Regions from separate parts of the Sphingobacterium sp. NPDC055431 genome, predicted to be linked through region 1. Evidence: riboswitches for the same ligand, from Rfam matches in the RefSeq annotation. Region 1 holds a riboswitch; the other holds the start of a gene.
The links. A riboswitch is a leader RNA that binds a small molecule or an ion and turns the genes downstream of it on or off. The one in region 1 is predicted to bind S-adenosylmethionine.

Region 1 (8,280 bases):
AACAGCTTTCTGTGTGCTTTTGATCTTGTATAAACCACAGTACACCTGGCCTGGGTTTATATTGATCCTGATGGGAGTGCCGATCTATTATTTTGCCAATCGAAAGAAACCTGTATTAAAATAAATGATAAGTAAAAGGCCGAACAAAAATTGCTCGGCCTTTATCTTATTTTAAATTACTAATGTTTCTTATTCAGCTCTTAGGATTTTGGCAGCTTCTACCATAGATTCTAAGGCAGCTTTAGTTTCTGGCCAAGCACGAGTCTTCAGACCACAGTCAGGGTTTACCCATAATTGCTCTGCAGGAACTACTGCTTTTGCTTTGCGTAATAAGTTAACCATCTCTTCTGTGCTAGGAACACGTGGAGAGTGGATATCATATACACCTGGACCAATATCGTTAGGATATTTGAAGTCTGCGAAAGCATCTAACAGTTCCATTTGAGAACGAGAAGTCTCGATGGTGATTACGTCAGCATCCATGGCAGCGATATCTTGGATAATATCGTTGAACTCAGAATAGCACATGTGCGTGTGGATTTGTGTATCGTCATCAACATTGGATGAAGAAACGCGGAATGCACGTACAGCCCAGTCTAAGTATTCCTGCTGATCAGCTTTGCGTAGAGGAAGTCCTTCACGGATAGCTGGCTCATCAATTTGGATGATCTTGATACCTGCTTTTTCCAATGCCTGAACTTCGTCCAAGATTGCCAAAGCGATTTGGTATGTAGTTGTAGAACGAGGTTGGTCGTTACGTACGAATGACCATTGTAAGATGGTTACAGGACCAGTCAACATTCCTTTTACAGGACGGTTAGTCAAAGACTGCGCATAAGCAGACCAACGAACAGTCATGTCTTCAGGACGGTAAACATCACCAAAAATAATTGGAGGTTTAACACAACGAGAACCGTAAGATTGAACCCATCCGTTTTGTGTGAATGCATATCCAGCTAATTGCTCACCGAAGTATTCCACCATGTCATTACGTTCGAATTCACCGTGTACCAATACATCGATATCTAAATCTTCCTGTAAACGGATTGTTCTTTCTGTTTCAGCAGCGATTTCTTTATCGTATTCTTCTTGAGAGATGGCACCTTTTTTCAAGTCAGCTCTCCATTTACGAACATCCTTAGTTTGTGGGAATGAACCGATTGTAGTGGTTGCGAATCCTGGAAGATTGAACTTCGCTTGTTGCGCTTCTTTACGAGCGTTGAAAGTAGAAGTACGCTTAGCATCTTCATCAGTGATGTTGCTGACGCGGTTTTTAACCTCTGGTCTGTGGATTAATGGAGAAGTACGGCGGCTTTCAGCAGCTTCTTTGTTTGCGTCGAAACGTTTTTGTGTTTCAGCATCAACTTCACCTTCAGCCAATACTGCAAGGTCTTTTACCTCAGCTAATTTTTGTTTAGCGAATGCTAACCAGTTTTTAACCTCAGCAGGTAGGGACTCTTCATTGTTCTCATTGTCCAAATCAAAAGGAACATGCAATAAAGATGAAGAAGGAGCGATCCATACACGGTCTTTTCCTAAAGCATCAACAGCTTGTTTGATTTTTTTCAATGAGTTTTCGTAGTCGTTTTTCCAAATGTTACGGCCTTCAACAACACCTAATGAAAGGGTTAGGGAAGCAGGAACTTTGGATAATATCGTGTCAAGTTGGTTTTCACCACGAACTAAGTCTAGGTGTAACGCATGCACAGGAAGGTTAACAGCAATGTCTTCGTTGTTTCCTAATGCCTCGAAGTATGTAGCAACGATTAATTTGATGCCTTTGGCAGCTGCAGCTAACTTTTCGAATACTTTTCCGTAAAGAGCTTTGGTAGCATCATCGATATCTAAAGCCAAGAAAGGCTCATCGATCTGCACGTATTTAGCGCCAGCATCAGCAAGTTTAGCCAAGATCTCTTCGTATACTGGAAGTAATCTGTCGATTAGATCGATACGGTTAAAATCAGCTTCTTTTTCTTTACCTAACAATAAGTAAGTGATAGGGCCAATCAGGACAGGTTTAGTTTCGATACCTGATTGTTTTGCTTCATTGTATTCACTTAGGAATTTTTCTGAAGTCAGTTTGAATTCTTGATCTTTCACGAATTCAGGAACGATATAGTGGTAGTTTGTATCAAACCACTTGGTCATTTCCATGGCAGTTACATCAACGCCACCTTCTTGGAAACCACGAGCCATCGCAAAATATAAGTCTAGGTTATATTGGCGATCGATTTTGTTCAAAAGGGAGTTGTAACGAGCGGGAATAGCTCCAACAGTTAAAGATAAGTCTAGGACTTGGTCATAGAATGAGAAATCATTCGATGGGATCAATTCGATACCTGCATCTTTTTGAGTCTTCCAATTGCTTTCACGGATTTTAAGTCCAGCCTGCAATAATTCTTCCGCGCTGATTTTCTTTGCCCAGTAAGCTTCGTTAGCTTTCTTCAGTTCACGGAAAGCACCCACACGTGGGTAGCCTAAATTGTTTGTTAATAGCATATAGTTCTCTACTAAATTAAATAAATTCCAATAAGTCTTTTTGCTAAGAGAAGGCTACCTAGGATTCCTGTAACCAGCTTATCTTTCCCAATCGGGGTAGAATGTAGCACCTTGTCAAGTGACAGGTTGCTAAGGCTTCATCGGGTCTAGTCCCTCTGCCTTTCTCTATAAGCGTCGGCTAAGTTATGGATAAGATTTTTATTTTCCAAGGAAAATCTTTAGACTATCAGACAAAAGACACAAGACAATAGAAAAGCTGAGGTCCTTAAACAACCATAAGAAAGGGGAATAGTGTAAACTATTCCCCTTTCTTATGGTAATAATATTTTTATCTTTAGGACATGAAATTGGACAGATATTTATCCCATATCTTCAGTCTACTGTCTTATGTCTATTGTCTCAAGTCTTTTTAGCTAACCAACAATTTATATCCTTTACCATGCACATTGACGATTTCCACGTTTGGATCTTCTTTGAGGTATTTCCTCAGTTTACTTAGGAATACGTCCATGCTTCGGCCGGTAAAGTAATTGTCGTCATGCCATATTTTGATCAGGGCTTCTTCGCGGGTCAGGACATCGTTTTTCTTTAAGCAAAGCAAACGAAGCAACTCGGCCTCCTTGGTAGACAGTTTCTGCTGTTGACCTTTGTAGGAGATAATCTGACTGGTGTAATCGAAGAAATAATCGCCGATCTCAAACTTGTCTGATACTTCTTCTTCTTTGTCCTTGGAAGCTCTCTTTAATAGCGCATTTATTCTCAATAAAAGTTCTTCAACACGGAAAGGCTTGGTGATATAGTCGTCACCACCTAGTTCGAAGGCCTGGGTTTTGTCCTCCATCATGCCTTTTGCAGTAGCATAGATGATAGGGACCGTCTGATTGATCTTGCGGATATCCTTTCCAAGGGAGAAGCCATCTTTTTTGGGCATCATGACATCCAGGATGCAAAGGTCGAATTCTTCCTTTCGGAAGGCATCCATTCCTTCTTGACCATCTGTACAGAGCACAACGTCAAATTTTCCTTTTAATTCAAGATAATCCTTCAGTAATTCGCCCAAATTAGGATCATCTTCTGCTAATAATATCTTTTGATTCATACTTTTCTCTTTCTTATGTTATGCTACTTCCTTGGATGCGTCCTTTAAAGGAAGCGTTACTTCAAATTGTGTGCCTTTATCTTTTTCGCTTTTTACGGAGATTTTTCCGTTCAGTCTTTTGATGATATCGTTAACATAGCTTAGCCCTAGACCGAAGCCTTTCACGTTGTGGATATTTCCCGTAGGTATGCGATAGAACTGGTCAAATATCTTTTCCTGTTGGTCCTTGGTCATTCCCATTCCCTTGTCTGCAACTGATATTACGATACTGTTCCCTCTATTAAAAGTCTTAAAAGTGATTTCTGGTTTTTCTTGAGAGTATTTAATTGCATTGTCGACCAGGTTGAACATCACATTGGAAAGGTGAAGTTCATCGCCAACCACTAAATCATTGCCTGCTGAAATGTCAATATTCAAGGTGCCTTCTGCCTTGTCCATCTGTAGTCGCATGCTCTCCAAGACTGCGTTGGCCAAGGAGTTGATGTGCACATTGGTGCGCTCGATCTTTAGGTTTTCTTTCTCCAGACGGGCAATGTTCAGGACGCGTTCGATATGCGAGCCTAAACGGACATTCTCATCGTAGATAATGTTTGCCAATTTGTTGACACGCTTGCCATCGGCGGAAATCTCAGGGTCACGTAAGGATTCACTGGCGATCATGATGGTGGCTACAGGCGTCTTGAACTCGTGGGTCATGTTGTTGATGAAGTCGGTTTTCATCTCCGACATCTTCTTCTGTTTGAAGATGATGCTCAAGGTATAGGCAAAACATCCGATCAACAGCGCCAATAAGGCTAGGATGGTCGGAAATAGCCAATAGCCCATGGTCTCGGCAATAATTCCGCCCTTGTTAGGGAAATGTATGCTGAGCTCGCCAGGAGCATTGCCACGGTCTCCTTGGAATAGTCTAGCGGTATAGATCAAAGGATTATTGACTTCCTTGAGTTGCTCGTTGTTGAATTGATAGACTCCTTGGAAAACGGGCATCTTATTGAAATCCTTGATCTCCATGACGAAGGAGGATTTTATTCCTCTTTCACGGAGTTCGTGGATCAATAGATTGACGGTTTTCTTCCCGTTGATACGTTCGGCCAAAGGTCTTTTGGATAATTCCATACCCATGGCTACATCGGCGATTACAGAGCTTTTCTTGCCTCCTAACATGGCAATGGTGTCATATAGTGTTGCGGCCTCTGATAATCGCTGTCCTCTCAGGTTATTGAGCTTAATCTCGAGTTCCTCGATCTTTGACAGGGTCTTGGAATCATAACGCGGAGGTAGGGTCCTGATCTGGTAAGCAATCGCTTCGGTGGAAGGTGGGTTGAATACGGGGATCAGGTATCGGGTGCTATCGTCCTTCTGCGCAACCCTAGGGACGACCTTGATGGCCTCCACATTGGTGAACTCTCCAATGGTATTGTCGGAGGTTAGGCCCTGTTCCAAGGTGATTCGCACAAGGTGCTTGTATTCTTTTCTCTTTAGGTACGTTTCGTAGAAATCATTGCTGATGGGTACCGCCGGGAACTGTTGGTTCAGTTCTCTTTCCAGGAAGTTGAACCTGGTGGTATGGGCAAAAGCCCTTCTCTGCAAGGTTTTGATGCTGTCCTGGTATTGCACCTGCAAGGCAAGGATCTTCTCGTTCTTTTGGATGCGTTCCTGGTCAATCCTGAACTTCTCTTGGTTAAGTCGTTCTTGTTCCCTTGCGAAATCATAGATTTCCTGACGCTCGATCTTATTGGCCACGGCCGAAAGGGATGCCTTGACTTCCTCATCAAAAAGTTTGGACTCCTTGATGAAGGATTCCCGCACAAAATAATACTGCATTGCCATTACGCCGATCAGCGCAATGGACATAAGCCAAATAATCAATGCAATACTTCTTTTTTTCATTTGTTACAAAAGTAATAAGGGAAAACAGCTAATTTTCTCATTTAACACAATTTAACAGCAAGTTTTTAGCTTTTTTAGCAGAATAGGATTTCTTTTGTTATAGAATAATGACTTAAGATACTGATTATGAAAAATTTCATCTTGATTTCCTTCTTATTCCTGATTTGGGCAATTCCTTCTTCTGCGGAAAATAATCAAAATATTCAAAAAAAGAAACCATTAGATTTTAAGGTTGACCTTAATCCCAAGGATAGTTTAAAGCAGTTCAAGATCCCCTTGTTGGATTCCATGAATAAATCAGTAGAGATTCCCAATGCCTATAAGGGCAATAGACAGGGCTTTATGGTTACTCCACATGATGTGCTGAAGGAGCATGATGATACTGTAATCTTGGAGAAAAAACTGTCAGGTGAGGGGTCGGTGAAAATGCCGGGAACAAAGAAGCTGGACGAGCATTCTAGGATTGTCAAACAGGATTCAGCGACCGTCAAGTCGCCAATAATCAAGAGATAGCTTGAAAATAGACGATACAAAAAAAGAGCCTCATTGAGGCTCTTTTTTTGTATCGTTTTGTAATTATTTTACTTCAGAAACACGGATGGTGTTCGTTCTGCCTTTCTCATGAAGAGGGGTAGAAGAAGTGTTGATTACGATCTGGCCAGGTTCTACCAAGTGACGTTCTCTCAATAAGTAGTTTACATCTTGGATAGTACCATCAGTAGATTCATATTTTTCGTAAATGAATGCTTTCACACCCCAGCATAAGCTAAGCGTACGCAACAAGGATTTGTTACCTGTGAAGACATAGATGTCAGCATCAGGACGGTAGCTGGAGATTTCCATGGCAGTATAGCCAGAAGAAGTCATGACAGCGATTGCAGAAGCATGGGTTTTCTCTGCCAAGAAGATCGATGAGCTACATATTGCATCTGGAATACGCGTTACAGGAACAGTACCTAACTGCTCTTTTTCGCTGTAGTACGGATATGAAGTCGCTTCAACATGGGTGATCACTTTCGCCATAGTCTCGATTACGATCTCTGGGAATTCACCAACTGAAGTTTCACCACTCAACATCACAGCATCAGCACCATCGATTACAGAGTTAGCAACGTCATTCACCTCCGCACGTGTTGGGCGAGGGGTAGTGATCATACTTTCCAACATCTGTGTTGCAATGATAACCGGTTTTGAAAGGTTACGACATTTTTGAGCAATGATTTTTTGAAGTCCTGGTACTTCTTCCATTGGAAGTTCAACACCTAGGTCACCACGAGCAACCATGATCGCATCCGTAGCTTCGATAATGCTGTCGATATTGTCAATAGCCTCAGGTTTTTCGATCTTAGCGATCACCTTAGCATGTGAACCTTTTTTCTTGATGATTTCCTTACATTGTTTGATGTCTTCAGCTGAACGCACGAAAGACATGGCAATCCAGTCAGCACCGTGGTCAAGGGCGAAGTTCAAGTTGTCTAGATCCTCTTCTGTTAATGAAGGGATAGAAACTTTTGTATTAGGAAGGTTTACACCTTTTCTAGAAGTCAGGATTCCCCCGTGAACAACCTCACAAGTTACTGTGTCCAAGTGGTTTGTTGAAAGAACGCGCAATTGCAGTTTACCGTCATCCAATAGGATGATTTCTTCTTCTTTTACGTCGTTAGGGAAGTTGTCATAAGTGATGTAGATTTTCTTTTCGTCACCGATAAGTTCGTGCGTAGTCATTTCTACCGTGCTTCCATTGACAAGGATAGCACCACCTTCTTTCATTTTTCCGATACGGATTTTAGGACCTTGAAGATCGGCTAAAATACCTACGTTGAAAGGGTGTTCTTGGTTGATTTCGTTGATTGTGTTGATTACCTTTAAGTGATCTTCCTGAGAACCGTGTGAGAAGTTAAGGCGACATACGTCTACCCCTTTTGCAATCATACGGGTTAAAACATCTTTTTTTGAAGAAGCCGGACCTAGTGTGGCAACAATTTTGGTCCGCTTTTTTAGTTTATCCATTTAAATTAAATTTTAAATTTATATTCTCTATTAAGTCATTTCCTGCTTTATTCTCCCCTTAAAGCAGATGATTAGGTTTATGTGTATAAGATACACTATCTTAATAATCCGCTAAAATATCAGATTTTCTTTAGATTTCAATATTGTTGGGTCTATTTCTTTTACTAAAAGAACTTCCGGAATAGACTTAATGTTTTCTAAAAGAGCATCTAAATCCTCCTCGTCGATAAAATGTTTGATCATCAGGAAGTAATCAAAGCTACTAATTTCAGGTATTAACGCGGCACCTTCGACCGATCGGTTGCTCAGCAAATAGAATTCAAATTCGAAAGATTGGTTATGGTACCTGAAGATGTTGTAGTGATTTTTTACGACGGGTTTGTTTTTCTTGGATTCAAAAAGAATGTGGTAATCCAGTTCGTCCTTGGGTTTTTCCTTGTTGTGGCCGTTATGGTCCGTGTAATCTTCCTTCCCGTAGACCAGCTGGAGTCCGGTATGCTTGTTGATAAAGTGGCAAAGTCGATAATCTCTCAAAACCGAACTGATCCCAATTAGGACAAAATCGAGTTCCAGGTCAAAGTCAGTTTCGAGTTTAAAGGTTATTTTGCTCAAGTCAATTTGTTTTGATGATTTACAAAATTACGTTTTTACTGCATTTAAGTTTGAAGGTTAAGTAAAAATATCATTAAATATGCATTAAGTTTGTAAAACTTTATTTGTTTTAGTATTATTGGATTAAGGTTAATTAATAAGGTGTTAAAAACTTTATTTAAGATGACTTT
Region 2 (8,280 bases), on a different contig from region 1:
ACCGGCTTCCTGATCAAGATTGGTTTGGGATAGAAGGTTTAATATATTGGGGTGAGCACCCTCACTATAATCGTTTTTGAAGCTTATTTTAGATTGCATGTGTAAATATAATCGTTTTCGCAATCGGATGGAATAAAATAAAAAAAGGATTGATCAAATTGACCAATCCCTTTGTGGTTGTATAATTATTCGTTTATTTTCCAAACATTCCAGCAAGGCTATCCAAGATGTTGCCTTTAGCACTATTGTCGTTTTTCTGGTCGAAAAACTGTCCAACTAAATCACCTAAACCACCTGCAATATTAGGTTGTGATGAGCTAGCAGTGCTAGAACCACCGCCTCCTAATACGCTTCCGATCAAATCACCGATTCCGCCTCCTGAAGCACCGGCATTTGACGAGCCACCTCCAAGGATGCTTCCTAAAAGGTCTCCAATCCCTCCGCCGCCAGTTCCAGCGTCAGCTTGTTTCTTTTTACCTAAATAACCCATTACCAAAGGAGCCAATAGTGCTAAAATGCCACCGATTTTCCCCATGCTAATTCCTGATTTTTCAGAAAGGGATTGTTTTACCGTATCGGTGTTGCGACCAAAGATGTGATTTACAATTTTATCTTCATCTTCTGTTGGTCCTTGATTAAATAATCCTGCTAGGTTATCGAATATCCCCCCAGAGTGGTTATCCAATGCTTTTTGTATGCCTTGAGCTTGTTCAGGGCCCTTTTGCGCATTGTAATTCAAGGCAGACATCATCAATGGGATAGCTGCAGAAACAACCCATTGGGTTTGGTTTTTATCAAGTCCTAATTTTTCTGATATTCCTTCAGTAGCTTGTGAACCAATGCTTCCTGAAATTAAGTCACTAATGTTCATATTGTAGATTGTTATTGTTTATAAATGTTATTTTTATAACTCAAATATATTGCCAATTTTACTAGTATGAAAAAAATATGTTCAAACATCTTTGCGCTTACGGTTCTTTTGTTCTATGGTTGCAATAACCCATCGAAAAATGAAGAAGGAGTGCAAGTCGAAGACGTGAAATTATCCCTTGAATTAGCACAGGAAATTTATGCCATGCCGACCCATTGTATTGAGGTGGAGTATCCCAATAAGTTAGGCCAAGTCTTGGGGTCAGGAGCTGATCTTAAATCGCCCAAATCCCTTCGGCCTGTCTTTTATGGATGTTTTGACTGGCATTCCTCTGTTCATGGTTATTGGTCAGTAATAAAATTGCTGAAGGCATTTCCTGAACTAGATAAAGAAGGGAATATGAGGAAAGTGTTGAATAGCCATATTACGCCTGAGAATGTGCAAACTGAAATTGCTTTTTTCAATGACAAGAACAATTTAGGGTTTGAAAGGACTTATGGTTGGGCTTGGCTGTTCAAGTTGCAAGAAGAACTGGCAAATTGGGAAGATGAGGATGGGCAGCGCTGGAAAGTGGCTTTACAGCCATTAGTGGATCTGTTGGTCAAGCGATATATCGAATATCTCCCAAAATTGGTATACCCAATTAGGGCGGGACAACATGATAATTCGGCCTTTAGTTTATCGCTTTCTTTGGATTATGCCAATTCCGTAGGGGATGAGGCCTTTAAGAAATCCATTCAAGAAAACTCAATGCGTTTGTTCCAAAACGATAAGAATTGTGATCTGGCCTATGAACCGAGTGGATATGATTTTCTTTCCCCATGTTTAGAAGAAGCTTATTTGATGAGTAAATTGATGGAAAAGAATGAGTATTTAACGTGGTTGAAAGGATTTATGCCAGGATTGTTTGACCCTTCCTTCGAATTGAAACCCGAAATAGTTAAGGATAGGACGGACGGTAAATTGGTTCATTTGGATGGTTTGAATTATAGCCGAGCAGCATGTCTTTCCGGCATCAGTAAAATCGATGGAAGTTTGAAGCATTTAAAAGGCAATGCTATAGAACATTTTAACTTCTCCATAGCTAACTTAAGTGCTGAAGACGACTATATGGGAAGCCATTGGCTAGGAACGTTCGCACTGTACGCGATAGGGAGGTTTTAGGGATAGTATTGAGATGTGAGATATGAGTATTGGGATATTAACCGTACTGACTCATTTTTATTGTATTGAGATGTGAGATATGAGTATTGAGATATTAACCGTACTGACTCATTTTTAAAGTATTGAGATGTGAGTACAAAGGTATTAACCTTTATATCTCACATCTCAGATCTCATATCTCACATCTCCCTAACCTAACATAAAGGAATTAATTTATTTTCAGATAGTTTCACTGGGACACTTTGGATCTGGGTAAAGCCGTCTTCCGTACTGATTATGGCTGACAGATCGATTCCGCGATTGGATAGTGCGGAAATCAATGCAGTCCTAAAAGCTGTTTTGTTTGCACCCCAATTGGATTTTACCAAATCATTGTTCAATACAACTAATTCGTTGGTGGAATAGTGGTGGAATTTCTCCACTAGGTGCTGGTGTAAGGGTTTTGTTGTGTTCGACATACAATTAATGTTTAAAGGGTTTAACCATAATTGCATTCAGAGGCGTCTTAAAAGACTTTGCAATATTCGTTTATTTTGGCTTGTTGCCCGTATCGATTTACCACCGCGGTGTCTGTCACTCGGTTGGTATTGCATCTGCAATTCTGAATACTCTACAAACTTAGTAGATTATATTTTAATATGCAAGTGTCAAATAAAAATTTTCTATAATTCTTTTCTCAGGCGGGCAACAGGGATATTCATGGCCTCGCGATATTTTGCAACTGTCCTACGGGCAATGGAATAGCCTTTTTCTTTTAAAATCTCTGTTAGTTTCTCATCTGCCAGAGGTTTTCTCTTATCCTCATTGGCGATGCATTCTTCCAAGATTTTCTTGACTTCCTTGTTGGAAACCTCTTCACCGGACTCAGTCTGAATGGCTTCAGAGAAGAAAGATTTTAAAAGGAAAGTGCCAAATTCGGTTTGGACATACTTGGAATTCGCAACACGGGAAACCGTTGAAATGTCCATTTCGATCTTGTCGGCAATATCCTTCAAGATCATAGGTTTCAGCATTCTGTCATCACCTGTTAAGAAATAGTCATATTGATATTCCATAATGGCATTCATGGTTTTCAACAAAGTCTGCTGTCTTTGTTTGATGGCGTCGATAAACCATTTTGCAGAGTCCAGTTTCTGTTTAACAAACTGAACGGCCTCACGCATTTTCTTGTCGTTCTTTTCGGCTTTTTCGTAATGTTCAAACATTTCCTGGTAGGAGCGGGACACACGAAGCTCTGGTGCGTTCCTGCCATTTAAGGTCAGGTGCAGGACACCGTCGTTGTTGGAGATATGGAAATCTGGGATAATCTGCAATTGCTTACCAGCAACAGCTCCTGAATCGCCTGGTTTAGGATTCAGTTTTAAGATTTCGTTTACAATTTCTTTAAGCTCTTCGGAGTTTACTCCCAATTGCTTTTCGATTTTATCGTAATGTTTTTTGGTGAATTCATCCAAGTAGTTCTCTACAACCAATTGGGCCTGTTGAATTATTGGATTATTTTGATCTTTCTTACGAAGTTGTATGCTCAAGCATTCCTGAAGATTTCTGGCGCCAATTCCCGCTGGGTCAAAGGTTTGAACAATTTTCAGCATCTCTTCAACCTCATCTTCTTCAACGATGACATTTTGGGAAAAGGCTAGGTCGTCGATCAGAGAAAGGATAGGTCGGCGCAGATAACCATCATCATCCAAGGAACCGATGATTTGTTGGCCTAGTACATAATCTTTATCAGAAAGGGCAAGTAAGTCAAGCTGATTTTGAAGATTTTCAAAGAAGGAGTCTTGGACTGCGATAGGGATTTCTTTTTTACCATCCTCATCATCATGGTCATAACCTCCACCGTAATCTTTATAGTCGTCTTCCTGGATATATTCATCTACGCTGAATTCGTCATCATAGCTATTGTCTTCCATGTTGAAGTCGTCATCCGGATCTTTGTCTGGGTATTCTTCGACAGGGTCGTTCATGTTGGTCAAACTACCATCTTCCAAGGCTGGATTCTCTTCAAGTTCTTCTTTGATACGGGCATCTAATGATACAGTAGGTACCTGAAGCAATTTTATGAATTGAATTTGTTGCGGTGAAAGTTTCTGTAATAATTTTTGTTGTAGTGTTTGCTTTAACATGTCCCCGATAAATAAGTCAGGTAAAAATAGGGAATAATATTCAATAAGATAAAATTGTTGTAAACAAAAGAGAATTTAGGAACAGTTTTTGCTATTATAAGTCTCGGAAAAACAGCCTAGTTAAAAACCAAAAATTTCATTTGTTAAATTTCGTTAATTTTCATTTCAAGGTTCATTTTTGGGCGAATTGATATGATTTTTTCCAAAGTTTTGTTCATATTTACCGTATGTTTAGACGAGTCCGGAACAAATTTTTGCGTATCGCACTGATTGTTATTTACTTTATTATCTTATTTACTTGCGCGGTACAAATTAACTTCCTAGGCTTGTTCGGATCATCGCCTACTAAGAAAGAAATATTGTTGCCTGAACTGAATGTTTCTTCCGAACTTTTTACCGCCGACTCTGTTTTAGTCGGTCGCTATTACAAGCAAGATCGTGATCCTGTCCCTTATGATAGTATTTCTCCAAATATCGTTAATGCCCTAATTGCTACTGAAGATGTTCGTTTTAGAAAGCATCATGGGGTGGATTTTATTGGGTTGTTTGGCGGAGTGTTTTCAACTTTAAGTGGAAGTGATCGAGGTGCAAGTACTATTACCCAGCAACTTGCAAAGAATTTATATAGAACTCGCTACAAGGATGCTCAAGGACTGTTAGGGAAGATCCCGGGAGTTGGTCTGTTGGTCACAAAGTACAAGGAATGGATGACTGCCTTCAAATTGGAGAGCAAATACAGCAAAGAAGAAATCTTGACGATGTACCTGAATACCGTTTCGTTTAGCAATAATGCCTACGGTATTAAGTCGGCATCTGTAAGGTATTTTGATAAGCTGCCAAGTGAAGTTACCGTCAATGAAGCTGCTGTTTTGGTCGGTATGTTGAAGGGTACTACCTATTATAATCCAATCAGAAATCCTAAGAACGCTCTGCAACGTAGAAACGTCGTTCTAAACCAAATGGAAAAAGAAGGTTATCTGAAAAAGGATGAAGTAGCAACCCTGAGTAAAGATTCCTTGGGCTTGAACCTGAATAATCAGGAAGTTCGCAATTCCAACGATTCCTACCTTCGTACGGCAGTCGAAAAATGGTTGGAAGAATGGGGTGAAGAAAACGAAATTGATATCTATACCAGTGGTCTGAAAATATATACAACTATTGATTCCAGGATGCAGGAAATTGCTGAAACTGTTGTTTCAACCAAGATGAAGGAATTGCAACAGCGTCTGGACAATGTTTGGGGAAATGATCTGCCATGGAGAGATAAAGAAGGTAATGTGATCCCTAATTTTTTGGAAGACCATGCGAAAAAACTTCCGGCTTATGCATCATTGATGAAAAAATACAATGATGAAGCCAAGGTTTTTGAGGAGTTGAACAAGAAAAAATCCATGGAGGTCTTTACCTGGGATGGAATGGAGAAAGTGGATTATTCGACCATGGATTCGCTGAAACATTACCTGACCATGTTGAATACAGGAATGATGGTCATGGACCCATACAATGGAAATATTAAAGTTTGGGTTGGTGGTATCAATCACAACTATTACAAATTTGACCATGTAAACCAAGCGAAAAGACAGGCTGGATCTACCTTTAAGCCTTTTGCTTATGCAGCAGCCTTGGAGTCTGGTATGGCACCATGTGATAAATTCACCGATAAGCCAGTAAAAATTGAATTCATAAACAATAAAGGGGAACATGAGATCTGGGAGCCAAAAAATGCGGATTGGTCATTTTCTCACAGTGACTTGTCGCTAAGACATGCCATGGCTCGTTCATTAAATACGGTTACTGCACAGATCACAGAGAAAGTAGGTTGGGATAAGGTTGTGGAGATGGCTCATAAATGTGGTATTGATAGTAAATTGGAGTCGGTGCCGTCAGTTGGATTGGGCTCGAATGATGTTTCCGTTTTTGAAATGGTCAGGGGTTATAGCACCTTCATGAATGAAGGAAAGCGTACGGAGCCTGTATTGGTTTCAAGGATTGAAGATAAGGATGGAAAGGTATTGGCTGAATTCAAAACCACTACGAAGGAGGCAATTACTGCTGAAAATGCTTGGTTAATGGGCTATATGCTTAGGGGTACCATCGAAGAGTCGGGGGGCACATCCCAAGCTTTATGGGAATGGGACCTTTTTCAGGATGAGAATCAAATCGGTGGTAAAACAGGTACTTCTTCAGATTATGTTGACGGTTGGTACATGGGGGTAACGAAAGATTTGGTTGCTGGAGTGTGGGTAGGTTGTGATGAACAAAGCATACATTTTAAGAGTTCTGCAACTGGAGAAGGGTCTAAGACTGCATTACCGATCTATGCCCTGTTTATGGAAGAGCTTTATAAACATCCTGAATTAGGGGTGACCTTTGGGAAATTTCCGGAATCAACAGTTGAAATTACCAAGAAATACAACTGTCCAGGACCTAGAGTGCGTGTTCGTCAGGATAGTAGCAGTACCGAGGGCTTGAATCCTGATGCTGAGATTCCTAATATTGTTCTACCTGATTTACTTAATCAAAATAACACGGAAGAGCAACAGGAGGAGACGAATTAATCGACTGAAGTGAATTGATTTTATTATTTTTATTGACTAATAATCAGTTATGAAATTTAACCATATGCTATTTGCGAGAATTTTATGCATTAATCTTGTTTTGGCAGTATGTATGGCCTTGATGCCAGGACAAGCTAGTGCCCAATATTTCGGGCAGAATAAGATGAGGTATAAGAAGCTTGATTTCAAAGTTTATGATACCCCACATTTCAATATTTATTATTATTTGCAAAATGATTCCATGATGAATTGGCTTGCAAAGGAATCTGAGGTGTGGTATGAATTGCATCAACAGGTCTTTCAAGATACCTTTTCGAGAAAAAACCCAATTATCCTATATAATAACCATCCTGAATTCCAGCAAACAACCGCTATTTCGGGAGAGATCAGTGTAGGTACGGGTGGTGTAACGGAAGCTTTTAAACAGCGTGTCGTGATGCCGATCATGCAGATCAACCAACAGACTAGGCATGTATTGGGGCACGAATTGGTCCATGCATTCCAGTATAGGGTGTTGATCGAAGGTGGCGATTCAACGCGATTGGAGAATATTGCAAACCTGCCGTTGTGGATGGTAGAAGGGATGGCTGAGTACTTTTCAATTGGAAAGAAAGATGCTTTTACATCCATGTGGATGCGCGATTCGTATGCTAGAAATGACCTGCCTAGCTTGAGGCAGATGACAGAACAGTCAAGCAAGTATTTCCCTTATCGGTATGGCCAGGCTTTCTGGTCGTATTTAGGGTCAACTTATGGAGATACCGTAATTATGCCTCTATTTATTGAGACTGCAAAATACGGATATGAGAACGCAATAAAACGTGTTTTTGGCTATGATGCCCAGACCATGTCTACCTTGTGGAAGAACAGTATGGAGAACTCCTATAGAAATATAGGTAAGGATACGACTTCTAATCCGATTGGTAAGTTATTGCTATCTACCAAGAATGCAGGAAGGATGAATGTTTCTCCTGCAATTTCTCCTGATGGTAAATATGTGGTTTTCTTGTCTGAGATGGATATGTTCAGTATCGACCTGTTCCTGGCCGATGCCGAAACGGGTAATATTGTAAGGAAGCTGGGGAGCCGACTCACCAATAAGGATATCGATGAATTTAGTTTTATAGAATCTGCCGGTACATTTTCTCCAGATAGCAAGAAGTTTGCTTTCTCTGTCTTCAGTGAGGGAAAGAATAAGTTGATGATCGTGGATATTGGTACGGGTAGGACTTTGACGGTGCAGGCAATGGGGGATATTACAGAGTTTACCAATATTACTTGGGCGCCAAATGGAAGTTTGGTGGCTTTCTCCGGTTTGAAGAATGGAAGAAGTGATATCTATACCTATGATCTGGAGTCAAAAGACCTAAAGCAGTTAACTGACGATAAATATTCAGATTTCCAACCTAGTTTTTCAAGGGATGGAAAGTATATCGTATTCAGTACGGACAGGATGTCCTTGGAATCTTCAAGCAGAAGCGTTGATATTCCAATGGGCTTGGCTGTTGTCGATGTCAATACGAAAGAAATAAAAAATATCCCTGTTTTTCCAGGGGCAAAT

Region 2: another riboswitch for S-adenosylmethionine. It lies ahead of ACWIB3_RS15660 (5-oxoprolinase); the one in region 1 lies ahead of metE (5-methyltetrahydropteroyltriglutamate--homocysteine S-methyltransferase).

What each region holds. Positions count from the first base shown of each region.
Region 1 is NZ_JBSHLH010000011.1:99,775-108,054, reverse strand. It holds gene ACWIB3_RS11665 (APC family permease) at 1-124, shown strand, start outside; gene metE (5-methyltetrahydropteroyltriglutamate--homocysteine S-methyltransferase) at 190-2,499, opposite strand; SAM riboswitch class I at 2,575-2,673, opposite strand; gene ACWIB3_RS11655 (response regulator transcription factor) at 2,909-3,598, opposite strand; gene ACWIB3_RS11650 (sensor histidine kinase) at 3,617-5,488, opposite strand; gene ACWIB3_RS11645 (hypothetical protein) at 5,615-6,001, shown strand; gene pyk (pyruvate kinase) at 6,065-7,498, opposite strand; gene ACWIB3_RS11635 (IPExxxVDY family protein) at 7,610-8,110, opposite strand.
Region 2 is NZ_JBSHLH010000020.1:37,510-45,789, reverse strand. It holds gene ACWIB3_RS15675 (threonine aldolase family protein) at 1-99, opposite strand, end outside; gene ACWIB3_RS15670 (DUF937 domain-containing protein) at 194-871, opposite strand; gene ACWIB3_RS15665 (DUF2891 domain-containing protein) at 938-2,035, shown strand; gene ACWIB3_RS15660 (5-oxoprolinase) at 2,230-2,493, opposite strand; SAM-I-IV-variant riboswitch at 2,555-2,649, opposite strand; gene rpoN (RNA polymerase factor sigma-54) at 2,698-4,161, opposite strand; gene ACWIB3_RS15650 (transglycosylase domain-containing protein) at 4,389-6,719, shown strand; gene ACWIB3_RS15645 (peptidase MA family metallohydrolase) at 6,769-8,280, shown strand, end outside.